Regions from separate parts of the Priestia sp. TRN 1309 genome, predicted to be linked through region 3. Evidence: riboswitches for the same ligand, from Rfam matches in the RefSeq annotation. Region 3 holds a riboswitch; each other region holds the start of a gene.

Region 1 (3,383 bases), on a different contig from region 3:
ACGCCTGTTTTATTAGTAAGTGTGATGTCAGCCGCTGTGCTTATTGGCAATTATGCTTCTCACTATTTTCTAGAAAATAAGCTGTCTGCATCTTCACTTGCGATTAGCACGTCTTGTATTTCAATAGCTTTAGGTGCTGCTGTGTATCTAGGGCTTGGCGTCAAAACAAGTTTAGGGCAATCTGTTGTGTTAAATAGAAGAAAAAGAATGTAAAGGAGAGAAAGAAGTGTCAAAACGATTTGTACTAACCGTAGCCGCTGGAGGATGTATCATAATCTTCAGCGCGCTGCTGCTACTAAACTGGGAAAAGGTGTTCGGAGACTACCGTCCCATTCAAACAGCAACAGCCGTATTCAAGTTAGAAGTGGGAAGTCAAGATGTAGCAAAGACTACGGATTCAGATAATGTTCTTTACTATATGGTGAAAAAAGGACATTTAGATGAATATATTCAACTGATGGATGAAAAAGGCTATGTGTTAAAAGAGAAAGATATTGATCATAACCGACTTGTTTTTAACAATGGACAAGAGGATGAGCAAATTTACTACAAGCGCTTTGCTAGGAAGTATACGATGATTGATGGAGAAGGGTAAAAGCCTTCACTTGGAATTACTACATACTAAAATCATTAAAAGAAAACACCACCTTGCGAATAAAAGGTGGTGTTTTTTTGTTAGATTATCTCATCTTAGTTTTACTCTTGCTATCCCTGTTACGACCATACTCGTAATAAAAATAACTATGATTCCAATGTTGGTCGGGGTATCAAAAAATGTTTTTGAAACGGCTAAAGCGATAATAAGCCCAATAGCTATGCCAGATAGTTCTTTCATTAATTTCACCGTTAACACCTCTTAACAATATTACTAAGGAAAAGTCTAACATTATTGGTAAAGTGGTTTCAATTAATAACACATTAACCGAAGAGGTATAATAGAACTTATTTGCTACCACTAAACCCTCTTGACCGTCAACAGATTCAGTATAAGTGCTTTGTGAAGAAGTATAGAATGATTCAAGAAGTGAGGTAAAGGCTTTAACTTTTATTTTATATTTTAGTAGACTAAAACCGTATAATCCTATCTGTTTTTGAAGTTTTTTTGCGTGAAAAAGAAAAATAATATTGACAATTGTTGAAAAACTATTAATATTGACTATATTACATAAAACAAATAGCTATTGTTTTCCTTATCAAGAGAGGTGGAGGGACTGGCCCTGTGAAACCCGGCAACCGCTGTCTATGACAGAATGGTGCCAAATCCTTAAGAACAGTATGTTCTTGAAGATGAGGAAGAGACGTTTGGTTAACGAGCTCTTCCTTTATATAAAGGAAGAGCTTTTTTTATATTATAGGGGGAGTAAGTTAAATGAAGAGATTTCTTATTTTAGCAGTTGCGCTTGTACTACTCGTAACTGGCTGTCAGTCAAAAAGTACAAAAAGCAGTGGAAGTGAAGAGAAAGGAAAGAAGCGAATTGCTCTTGTTTTGCCTGAAAAGATTGGAGTTAACCCGTTTTTTCAGCAAATGGATGATGGAGCAAAGCGCGCTGGGAAGAAGTATAACATTGATGTAAAGACAATTGAATCTACGGACCAAGCAGCCATTGAAAGTAATTTGCGTGCTGCGGTAGCCGAAAATTATGACTTGATTATTACATCTTCTTTTGAATCCGAAGATGCGTTGAAAAAAGTAGCTCAAGAAAATCCGCAGCGTCAATTTGCGATTATTGATACAGTGGTCGATTTACCAAATGTAAGAAGCATTGTATTTCGTGAGCAAGAAGCTTCATATTTATTAGGAGCAGCGGCAGGATTGATTACGAAAACGAATAAAGTAGGAATGGTTGCAGCTGATGATATTCCATTATTAAAAAAATGGACGGTAAGTTTTAAAGAAGGATTACAATCAACAAATCCAAAAGCAGAGTTTCTAGTAAACTATGTTGGAAGCTTCTCTGATCCAGCTAAAGCAAAAGAACTTGCTATTTTACAAGCTTCAAAAGGCGCTGATTTTATCGCCGGAGCATCAGCAGTAGGCGACTTGGGTGTATTTGAAGCAGCAAAAGAAAAAGGTTTTTATACGGCAGGACAAGATATTGACCGTACGGAAGTAGATCCTGAGCATATCGTTTTATCGCAGTTAAAAGGATCTGATGCAGCTGCTTATGAAACGGTAGAAGCACTCGCAAATGACAAATTTAAATCGGGCGTAGTGACATACGGCTTAAAAGAAAAAGGTGTTGGGTTAACGTATGTGACTCAAGACAGCAAGACGCCTCTTAGTGACTTTGTAGGACAAGATGTGATTAATCAATTAAAAGAAATTAAAGATTCGATTATTGATGGAAAAACAGTGGTAAAAGATCCGTTAGCAAAGTGAGTTGAGAAGAGAAGTCGAGTAAGGCTGGCTTCTCTTTCTTATTTTTGAAAAAAACCTAAAGGGGAAAGGAGCAATGAATGGAATGAGTGAGCTGCTGCAGTTAACGAATTTAACGAAGAAATACGGTTCATTTTTAGCAAACGATAACGTGTCTTTTACGCTAAAAAAAGGCGAGGTTCACGCGCTGGTCGGAGAGAACGGTGCTGGTAAAACAACGTTGATGAGGATGCTTTACGGAATGGAAAAGCCGAGTTCAGGAAGTATTCAGCTACATGGGAAAACCGTCTCGTTTTCATCTCCTGCGGATGCGATTAAAAACGGAATAGGCATGGTGCATCAGCATTTTATGGTTTTTCCTCATTTTTCAGTGGCTGAAAATATTGTCTTGGGGCATGAGCCAAAGAAAGGTCTCTTTTTTAATAGAAGGCAAGCGAAAGAGGATGTTCAGCAATTAACCCAAACCTATCAGATTTCAGTAGATGTTCATAAAAAAGTAAAGCATTGCTCAATTGGAGAACAGCAAAAGATTGAAATTTTAAAAGTGCTGTATCAAGGAGCAGAAATCATTGTTTTAGACGAGCCTACCGCTGTACTTACTCCTCATGAAGTGAAGGAACTATTAAAAACAATCCGTTTTTTGGCTTCACAAGGAAAAAGCATCATTATTATTACACATAAGCTGCAAGAAGTGATGGAAGTAGCGGACCGCATCACGGTTCTGCGAAATGGTAAAGTAGCCGGCGTCACAAATAAAGAATCTACTAATGCTCACCATTTAGCCAAGCTGATGGTAGGACGAGAATTAAAAGAGCGTCCTGCAAGAGTGCCGTCACAAGGCACCTCTCATTTAAGCGTACAAAATCTCTTTTTAAAAGGAAAAGGACAAAAAAACGTATTGCAAAATGTGTCTCTTCACGTTTCAGCAGGAGAAATTGTCGGTATTGCAGGCGTTTCAGGAAATGGGCAATCAGAGCTGCTTCAAGCAATCGCTGGATTAGTAGAA
Region 2 (3,383 bases), on a different contig from region 3:
CCATACGAAGAAGCATGGATGATTACAATCAAACCATCTGATGCTTCTCAAGTAGACAAGCTGATGACAGCAGAGCAATACGAAGAAATGACAAACGAAGGATAATATTCCTCCATAAATTGTCTTTATGAAAAGTTTTTGACTGGACACTCTATTAGTAAACAAGCTAAAGGAGTGTCTTTTTATGTTTGAAAAACAAAAAATGGACGTTACAGATCGCGTTACAGCTAAATTTCATGACGGCGGTATGAAATTATACGTTGATAAGCAGCCAATTGGTGAAGTTAGCTACGGAACAAGCGGCAATGAATACCGCTTTGAAGAAGGATATTCGCAAGAAAATAATAAGTTCTATCAATACGCGGACGTACAAAAACAAGGTGAAACGCAAAAATATACAGACTGCGATGAAGAAGCAGGATGGTGCTAAACAGTGGCAACTGCCGCTGTTTTTCTTGTTTTATAGAGATAATATGGCCTAAACTGCCTTTTAAAAGAGTTCTTTCTTGCAAATTTCTTTTAAAAAACAGGTGAACTGTGATACATTAACGAATATTGTATAGCATAAAGAAATGATGTTACTATACAACTGACGATTATGGGTGATGAAAATGGGGCTAATTGAAATTGAAAAAGTAATTATTGTCGAAGGAAAGTCAGATAAAAAGCGTATTCAAGATATCATTCGAGAACCAATTGAAATTATTTGTACAAACGGTACGATTAGTTTATCAAAGCTGGATGAAATTATTGACTGTACTTTTAACAAAGAGGTATACATACTCGTTGACTCTGATGATTCAGGGAATAAGCTGAGAAAACAATTTAAACGAGAGCTTCCGGAAGCAGAGCATCTATATATTGATAAAATGTACCGAGAAGTTGCTGCCGCCCCTAGACATCACATAGCAACAGTATTGCTGAGTGCCAATATCGATGTTAATGCAGAATTTTTAACATAAAAGGAATGAGCAACATGCAAGAATGGAGCGAAAAACAGCTGGATGATCAGTTAAAAGAAGGAGAAAGAGCCTTTATCTTTTTCCATACGCCTTTTTGCGGGACATGTCAGCTGGCAAAAAAAATGTTAACCGTGGCAGAAGCGATGCTGCCGGATGTAACCATCGGAATGAGCAATTTAAATTATATGCCTTCAAAAGCAGAATTATTTTCTATTGAAAGCGTACCTTGTTTGATTGAAGTGGAAAATGGTGAAATGGTAAAAAAACTCTACGCGTTTCATTCCATCGAGCACGTACTCGAGGAGCTTCGATAATCAAACGTTTGTTTAAAATGAAGAAGTTGAAAGAGAGCGAACCGTTGGGGCTGTTGAAATCTTGGGATATTATCCCAAGAACAAAATCTGTTGACAGCCTATCTGACACATGCTAAAATCACACTCATGAATGTTCATAAATGAATGAATATTTCCTAAAAACAAAATAATTGTTGCGAACTCTTATCAAGAGAGGTGGAGGGACTGAGCCCTGTGAAACCCGGCAACCGTCAGACTAACTGAAATGGTGCCAATTCCTGCAAAGCTATGCGCTTTGAAAGATGAGAGAAAGGATTAAATATCGAGCCTTTCTGTCATGCGCAGAGAGGCTTTTTTAATGGGGAAAATTGTTTTACGGCTTTTTCATCCTATAGGGCAACCTAACATAATTAAGTTTTTATTAAAGAAGGTGAAGAAATATGATTACATTAACAGACGTTACAAAAATTTATCAGGCCAAAAGCGGTCAAGTAACAGCTGTTGATAATGTGAATCTAACCGTTAACCAAGGAGAAATTTACGGAATTATTGGTTATAGCGGAGCGGGGAAAAGTTCTTTGATTCGCTTGCTAAACGGATTAGAAACACCAACAACAGGAACGGTCGAAGTAGCAGGTAATGATATTGGAAAAATTAAAGGCGGAAAACTCAGAAAAGCTAGACAAGAAATTAGTATGGTATTTCAGCACTTTAATATCTTGTGGTCGCGTACGGTACGAGAAAATATTGCCTTTCCGTTAGAAATAGCAGGGATTTCAAAAGAAAAAAGAATGAAACGAGTAGACGAACTTATCAAGCTAGTCGGGCTTGAAGGGCGTGAAGATGCTTATCCATCACAGCTTAGTGGCGGACAAAAGCAGCGTGTTGGGATTGCTCGAGCGCTAGCGAACAATCCAAAAGTATTGCTTTGTGATGAAGCAACATCAGCGCTTGATCCTCAAACGACAGATTCTATTTTAGATCTGTTAGTAGATATTAATGAGAAGCTAGGGTTAACCATTGTATTGATTACTCATGAAATGCACGTCATTCGTAAAATTTGTCATCGAGTAGCCGTTATGGAAAATGGGGCAGTAGTAGAAGAAGGACAAGTGCTAGAAGTATTCAGAAAACCTAAGCAGCCGATTACAAAACGATTCGTTCAACAGATTTCTGAACCAGAGGAAACGTTTGAAACGATTGAACAAGTAAAAGAGCTGTATCCAAGCGGGCAAATTATTCAGCTGACGTTTGTTGGCGGAAAAGCAGAGCAACCGCTCATTACAACGATTTTAAAACAGTTTGATGTAACGATTAATATTTTGCAAGGAAAGATTTCTCATACACAAACAGGTTCATACGGGACGTTGTTCGTTCATTTAGACGGAGAATTAACAGAAGTTGAAAAAGTCATTGCATACATTCATGAGCAGCAGGTAGAAGTGGAGGTAATGACAAATGCTTGAGAAACTATTTCCAAACGTTATTTTAGATGATTTTATTCAAGCGACAAATGAAACACTATATATGACGGCTATTTCAGTTGTAGCCACATTTGTTCTAGGTATTTTATTGGGCTTGCTTTTATTTTTAACGTCCAAAGGACAGCTTTGGCAAAACAAACCTTTATATGCCATTGTGTCGGCGGTTGTAAATATCTTTCGTTCCATTCCATTCATTATTTTAATTGTTTTACTGATTCCATTTACCAAAGCATTGGTAGGAAGTATTTTAGGCGCTAATGCAGCGTTACCGGCTTTAATTGTTGGAGCAGCACCATTTTATGCGCGTCTTGTAGAAATTGGTCTGCGTGAAATTGATAAAGGTGTTATTGAAGCTGCTAAATCAATGGGAGCCACAACAAGCACTATTATCTTTAAAGTGCTGTTACCTGAATCGCTGCCAGCTTTGATTTCCGGTTTGACAGTAACAACCATTGCGTTAGTCGGCTATACGGCAATGGCGGGTGTGATTGGAGCTGGAGGTCTTGGAAACCTTGCATATTTAGAAGGATTCCAGCGCAGTCATAATGACGTAACGCTAGCCGCTACGATCTTAATTTTGATTATTGTATTTATTATCCAACTTATTGGAGATGCGATTACTGCAAAAATTGATAAAAGATAAA
Region 3 (3,383 bases):
ATCTTGCCAATCGATCCTGAGTACACATAGTTCGTTTGATCACCAGGATAGCGGCTGAACACTGGTTCTGCATTTAGCATGAGAGAAAAATCCAGCTGATGTTTGCACGCAAGTTCTAAAAGAACAGGCACTGCTTTTCTCATTCCGAGCGAATTTACTTCTTCATCCGGTACCGACAGAAGCAGGATGTTTCCGTCAAACTCTCCGTTGCATGCTCGTTCAATCATACTGATATGCAGAGCAATACCTGCTTTCATGTCCATCGTTCCTCGGCCAAAAAGCCAGTCTCCTTTTATCATATCTTTTTGTACGTGCGCCGGAACTTGTTCCATATCATTATAAAAAGTACTCGTTAACGTATCAGCGTGAAAAGCATCCTTTTTCCACTGTCCATAATCTTGTACATCCACTACGTCGTAATGACTGACTAATACAACTGTTTTATTCGTATTTTTCCCTTCAACAAAAGCTGTGACAATCGATCGCCCGTCTCCTGTTGAATGAAGCTCAACTTGCTCGTTTTTTTGAAAGTAAGGCAGCTTCAATAAATACGACGCTATCGATTCAGCCATTTCCACTTCTGCCATCGTTCCTGTCACGCTAGGTATAGAAACCAATTCGCTTACAAGCTTCTTTAACTGTTCTTTTGTTTGATACAAAGATGTTTTGTTCGACATACCCTTCATCTCTTTCCTTTTTCTAAATTTTCCATCAAACAAAACGATTCGTCAATCCCTTTGACAGAGACCCTTTCATTCTATCCCTATGTATCATAGTATGCGCTTCCTTGACGCACATGATAAAAAAAGAGTGCGCGGCTAGGGCTAGCACCGCACACTCTTTTTTTTACTTTTCGTCATCTTCTAAAAAGTCTAGGATACGATCAATAAGCTGTTCGCTTCCTGCATCGTTTCCATGTTCAAGAGACATTTCCATTTCAATGCTCCTTTCATAAAATATTCTTGTTTTATAACATACCACAATTCATTTCGAATGTAACCTTTAATTTGTGTAAAAATTTCGACAATTTATGATTAATTTTGAAACCTAGTGAGTAATGATTATACCCACCAGATTCTTCAATTGTCAAAAAACATGCTTTCTATTTAAAAACACTTTAAAAATAGAGGCGCGAGCAGACTTCTATAAAAGACAGCCTACTCGCTCAAGCTTGGAACAGCATGATGAATAAATTTCTAGTTCATTTGCTTTTTGTACATCTTTAATATCTATGCCTACAGCATATGTACGAACATGGTTTTCGACCACAATTTCATAAAATGTTTCTAATTCACGATAAGCTACTTGATAATGCTTTCCTAATAATTTTACGGCTTCCTTTAATGCTTTCTCTCCTGTATGTGCTGCAACTGCTGTATGACTCATAAAACCCTCTCCTTTTAGAAAAATAAAAAAACTCATTTTGCTTTGATGCAAAATGAGTTTTTCACCCGTTTTATCACCCAAAGCACATGCTTTGCTGGTAGGAGCACCTTACATTCGTAGGTTGCTGTGGAGTCAAAGAGCCAGATCTCTCGTCCACTCGTGATAACTTTTTTAATTTAAAATTTATTTTATCAAACAATTCCATCCGCGTAAATAGAAAAATAAAAATATTTTAATTTTTTTGGTAATGGAATGAATTCAAAAAGTCAAAGCTTAGATTAGCAAAATAAGAAGCTGCTACAAGTAATGCCTCTTCATTTAATGAAAAAGAAGGATGGTGCCATTCATATTCTCCAGCCGTACCCATCCATACAAAAAATCCTGGTACACGCTGCTGATATACGGCAAAATCTTCTCCTCCAGGCGATTGTTCAGCTTCTACGACTTGATAACTAAGATTCTCTGCAGCGTTAATAACCAATTTTTCCAGCGTATCATCATTGTTTACTACAGGAAGATACGGATACCATTTAACGTCTACTGAAGCCCCGAAAGCTGCTCCAATCCCTTCAGCAGATCGTTTCATAAGAGCCGGTATTTTTTCTCTCGCTTCTTCTTGAAAGGTACGCACCGTTCCTTCAAGCGTTACTTTGTCAGGAATGACGTTCCACGAGCTCCCTCCGTGGATTTGAGTTATGCTGACAACAACATTTTGAAATGGGCTGAGATTACGGCTGACAATGGTTTGTAAACTAGTAACAATTTGACCAGCAACAGCAATCGGATCTACTGTTTTTTCTGGAATACCTGCGTGACCGCCTACTCCTTTGACGTCAATTTCAAAACGATCAACGCTTGCCATTAAAGGTCCCGATTTGACACCAATGGTTCCTACAGGAAGATTCGGTTTGTTATGCATCCCAAATATCGCTTCTACTCCTTCGAGCACACCTTTTTCAACGAGCATTTTTGCCCCAGAAGCCGTTTCTTCGGCCGGTTGAAAGATAAATCGAACCGTACCGCAAAGCTCCTGCTGACGCTCTTTGAGAAGAATGGCTGCTCCGATTATAGAAGCCGTATGAAAATCATGGCCGCATGCGTGCATAACACCGTTCACTTCAGAAGCAAATGGCAGATTGGTTTTTTCTTCAATTGGCAGCGCATCAATATCAGCTCGAATAGCGATAGTAGGTCCCGGCTTTCCTCCCACAATTTCCGCTACTGCTCCCACGTCTAAATGGAATGCATCCGCTATAGAAATATCGTAGTGCTTTAACCACTTTTTAATACGTTTAGTTGTTTCATATTCTTTCATTGAAAGCTCTGGAAACCGGTGCAGCTCACGGCGTATGTCTATTAGCGTATTTAGTAGTAATTGATCTGTCATATTTATCACTCTTTCACATTTCTTAATTTAGACCACTTCTCTATCTTTTACGACAAAGAGTGTACCTCATTGAATTTTTTATAAAGAAATACGGTCGTATAGCTTTCTGCAAGGTGCTTTTCTTTAGCTTGAACATATCCTTTTCGTTCATACATCTCAACTAACCAAGGATGTTCTTTTGCTGTTCCTAAAGACACACCTGGCGATTTAAACGTATTTTTTATTACCTCTTCCTCTACTAGATGAAGCAGCTTAGATCCAACGCCTTTCCTGGCAAACGACGGGTCCACTGCAAACCACCAAAAATGCGGAACAGCAAACGGACCTGGATGTTCTCCCCAAGGCATTCGTATAGATATAGTGGCAGCGATTCTTTTATCTTCTTCGTATACATAGCAAAGGTTTTGAGAAATATTTTTCTTAACGAGGGCAAGATCAGCAGTAGCTGCTAAGAAAGGAATGCCTAGCTCTCGAATAGGCTTATATGCTTGTAGAGTTAAGTTCAATAAGTTATCCGCGTCGTCATTTGTTGCCAAACGGAATTCATTTTTCATCTCTTTGTCTCCTTATATAGTACTTAAATATTTTATTTAACTTATAAGTTTACTAA
Region 4 (3,383 bases), on a different contig from region 3:
GCACTTGGAAAGAAATCATAGCTCCGTATCCATTTGCTTGTTCTGAAATGAGTTTGTGGTCCGGATGACTTTTTAAGCCCGGGTAGTATACACGGCTCACTAGAGATTGTTCTTCAAGCCACTTTGCAAACTGCAGCGCTGTTTTTAACTGCTGATCTAAACGAACTTTTAATGTCTTAATGCCTCGAAGTAGTAAAAAACAATCCTGTGGTCCTAAGATAGCACCAAAAGCATTTTGTACAAACTTTACTTCTTCCGCTAGCTTTTCATCGCTTACCACAACTAGACCGCCAATGACGTCACTGTGACCGCTGATATATTTTGTAGCACTATGAATGACAATATTTACACCAAGGTCAATCGGCTGCTGTAGATAAGGTGTTAAAAACGTGTTATCCACAATTGTAAGGAGATTGTGCTCCTTCGCCAAACTTGCTACTGCTTTAATATCCGTTACCTGTAAAAATGGATTTGAAGGGCTTTCGATATAAATAGCCTTCGTATCTTTTGTGATAGCTTCTTCTACTTTCTCAACCTTCGTTGTATCAACAAAAGTTGTTTTGATACCAAACTTTGAAAATAATCGTGTTAATACACGATATGTCCCGCCGTACGTATCGTGTGAAACTAAAATTTCATCCCCTGATTCAAAAATAGATAACACCGATGAAATAGCAGCCATACCTGATGAAAAAGCAAAACCAGCGTATCCATTTTCTAGCTGAGCAATAGTGTTTTCTAAAGCCTCACGCGTTGGGTTTCCTGAACGAGAATAGTCATAGCGGCCGTTGTTCGTCTCATCTTCTTGGTTAAATGTAGATACTTGATAAATAGGTACGTTAACCGCTCCAAAATGACCGTCAATTCCTGTATTTGCATGAATTAAGTTCGTACCAAATCTATGTTTATTATTGTTGGTATGCATCAAATGCCTCCTTCAAATCTTTAATTAAATCATCTGCGTGCTCAATTCCAACTGATAATCGAAGTAAACAGTTTGTTACTCCGACACGATTTCGAATTTCCTCCGGAATGTCAGCGTGTGTTTGACGAGCTGGGAATGTCATTAAACTTTCCACGCCTCCTAAGCTTTCTGCAAATGTAATAACTTTAACATTTTCTAAAAGTACTGACACGATGTCAGGGTGTGAGACAGCAAAAGAAATCATGCCTCCAAATCCAGTTGCTTGTTTCTTCATGATTTCATAGCCCGGATGTGTTTCAAGACCAGGGTAATACACTTTTTCCACGAGATCATGAGCAGTAAGCCAATTTGCAATTTTCAGTGCGTTTTCGTTATGTTTTTCCATACGAAGCGCTAGCGTCTTAATACCGCGCAATAACAGCCAGCTATCTTGTGGACCTAAGATTGCCCCAGCTGCATTTTGATAAAAACGAATTTTTTCTCCTAAGCTACTACATCGAGCGACTACAAGACCAGCAACTACATCATTATGACCCCCAATGTATTTGCTTGCACTATGTATCACAATATCTGCTCCAAGCTCTAAAGGACGCTGATAGTAAGGGGACATGAATGTATTGTCAATGATAGTAAGCAAATCATGCTGTTTAGCTAACGCAATTGCTTCTGGCAAATCAGTCACGTGCATCATTGGATTTGTAGGTGTTTCAATGAATAAAGCTTTCGTGTTGGGACGAAGCGCATCTTTTACTTGCTCGAGATGGGCTGTGTTGACGTACGAAACAGTAATTCCTTGCTCTGAAAAGATTTCATTTAGTACTCGGTACGTTCCTCCGTATAAATCCTCTGATACAATTAAATGATCTCCGTTTTTAAATAGCGCTAAAACTGACATTACACCCGCCATTCCTGAAGCGAATGCTACTCCTACTTCGCCTTTTTCTAAAGCAGCAATTGCTTCTTCCAATGCCGTACGAGTAGGATTTGCCGTACGTGCATAGTCAAATCCTGTACTTTGCCCTAAAGCAGGATGAGCAAATGTTGATGCTTGGTAAATGGGTGTTGTAATAGAACCTGTTGAAGGGTCACGACCTACTCCTGAACGAACTAATAAAGTTTCAATTTTCATCTATTTCTCTCCTTAACTCAAAATAAAAAACACTCTTCACAGATGGAAGAGTGTTCGTTTATACACGATTTCTCTCATCTGTTAGAACAATACTGATGTTCCACAGGAATTAGCACCGTTCAAATGAATGTTTCATTTGATGGTTGCCGGGCATCGCAGGGCCAGTCCCTCCGCCACTCTTGATAAGAGTTCTATATAATTGTTGGTGGTTAACGTTTGTTGTTACTAACTTTAATAAAGATTTTCTTTATTGTCAACATAATTTTCTAAAAAATTTAAATCATCTCATTTGTTTATTCAATATACTTGTCCTGATAAGTACATAAAAAAAGAGACGACACCGAGGTCTCTTTTTCTAAGGCAAGTGCACAGATTTTACGTGAGCTAACTTCCAATACATACTTTCTCCATTTGCCGTAATTAGTTCAACAATATTATTAGAAACTTCTTTAAGTACGCCAATTTTTTCTGATTGATCCCCTAAATCTAATACGACCAGTTGATTTTCATATTTTTTAAGCTGCTCTTCAAAGTTTCTGACAAAAGGTGCAGAGGCAGGCCTTACTGGGAGCTCTTTGTCACTTAAAGAATAAGGAGTTAACTCATTACTATAAGGGGTAAGCCATTTCAAATGATGTAGAGAAACAAAGACATTTTTATACACTGGAGAATAAAACACAAGATAATCATTCAGCACGCTTGTAATATAGCCATGCAATGATTTTCCTCCTGTTACATAAATTTCAATAAATTTCCCTTTTGCCTGCTGTAAAATATTACGATAAGAAATCCGCTGACTTTCTTCTATTAAGTTCTCTTCTATTTCACGCAAAACCGTATAGTCTTCTTCCGATACTTCCCGCAAACGATGCATGTGTAAAAGAGGAATATACAAATAATCATGTCCATTATACAAAACCATAATATCTAATCCAAGATCAATAAGTCTGCCAACAAATGTCGTTTTACCTGAAATATCTAACTCCACAATTTTATCGATATAATGATTCATACTCATACTCATTCTCCTCCTTTTTCCTATATGATAGAAAAGGTGCTTTATAAGCACCTTTTATGTTCCATTTCATCATGCTTTCCAACGATAATTTTTCGTTTTGATAACTTTCTCGGCCGGTGCTGAAGAGCGTGAACTCGTACGGCGTCCTCCCGTGCGGCGTCCTCGAGAGCGATCGTCTGTGCGTCCTCCCGTGCGGCTTCCTGTACGTCCACCTGTGCGACTTCCCGTACGTCCTCCCGTACGGCTTCCTGTACGTTCTTCTGTAGACTTTGCAGCTTCAGTCTCTCCATTTTCTTCTGTTTCTTCATTGT

What was found. Region 3 has a riboswitch for S-adenosylmethionine ahead of ACRPLQ_RS13340 (hypothetical protein). Riboswitches for the same ligand answer to the same signal wherever they lie in the genome.
Region 1: it holds a riboswitch for S-adenosylmethionine, as region 3 does, so the genes downstream of both, ACRPLQ_RS03650 (BMP family protein) here and ACRPLQ_RS13340 (hypothetical protein) in region 3, are expected to answer to the same signal.
Region 2: it holds a riboswitch for S-adenosylmethionine, as region 3 does, so the genes downstream of both, ACRPLQ_RS21070 (methionine ABC transporter ATP-binding protein) here and ACRPLQ_RS13340 (hypothetical protein) in region 3, are expected to answer to the same signal.
Region 4: it holds a riboswitch for S-adenosylmethionine, as region 3 does, so the genes downstream of both, ACRPLQ_RS19535 (trans-sulfuration enzyme family protein) here and ACRPLQ_RS13340 (hypothetical protein) in region 3, are expected to answer to the same signal.

Annotation. Positions count from the first base shown of each region.
Region 1 is NZ_JBOZGM010000001.1:701,627-705,009, forward strand. Features, by position in the region: gene ACRPLQ_RS03635 (putative polysaccharide biosynthesis protein) at 1-213, shown strand, start outside; gene ACRPLQ_RS03640 (hypothetical protein) at 227-595, shown strand; gene ACRPLQ_RS03645 (hypothetical protein) at 686-835, opposite strand; SAM riboswitch class I at 1,188-1,294, shown strand; gene ACRPLQ_RS03650 (BMP family protein) at 1,370-2,380, shown strand; gene ACRPLQ_RS03655 (ABC transporter ATP-binding protein) at 2,463-3,383, shown strand, end outside.
Region 2 is NZ_JBOZGM010000005.1:308,650-312,032, forward strand. Features, by position in the region: gene gcvH (glycine cleavage system protein GcvH) at 1-105, shown strand, start outside; gene ACRPLQ_RS21055 (YusG family protein) at 185-430, shown strand; gene ACRPLQ_RS21060 (toprim domain-containing protein) at 612-962, shown strand; gene ACRPLQ_RS21065 (thioredoxin family protein) at 977-1,276, shown strand; SAM riboswitch class I at 1,457-1,564, shown strand; gene ACRPLQ_RS21070 (methionine ABC transporter ATP-binding protein) at 1,696-2,721, shown strand; gene ACRPLQ_RS21075 (methionine ABC transporter permease) at 2,714-3,382, shown strand.
Region 3 is NZ_JBOZGM010000003.1:205,331-208,713, forward strand. Features, by position in the region: gene ACRPLQ_RS13335 (M20/M25/M40 family metallo-hydrolase) at 1-677, opposite strand, end outside; gene ACRPLQ_RS13340 (hypothetical protein) at 1,144-1,386, opposite strand; SAM riboswitch class I at 1,454-1,555, opposite strand; gene ACRPLQ_RS13345 (amidohydrolase) at 1,619-2,773, opposite strand; gene ACRPLQ_RS13350 (GNAT family N-acetyltransferase) at 2,821-3,327, opposite strand.
Region 4 is NZ_JBOZGM010000004.1:650,910-654,292, forward strand. Features, by position in the region: gene ACRPLQ_RS19530 (trans-sulfuration enzyme family protein) at 1-925, opposite strand, end outside; gene ACRPLQ_RS19535 (trans-sulfuration enzyme family protein) at 909-2,054, opposite strand; SAM riboswitch class I at 2,126-2,243, opposite strand; gene ACRPLQ_RS19540 (hypothetical protein) at 2,410-3,072, opposite strand; gene ACRPLQ_RS19545 (spore coat protein) at 3,142-3,383, opposite strand, start outside.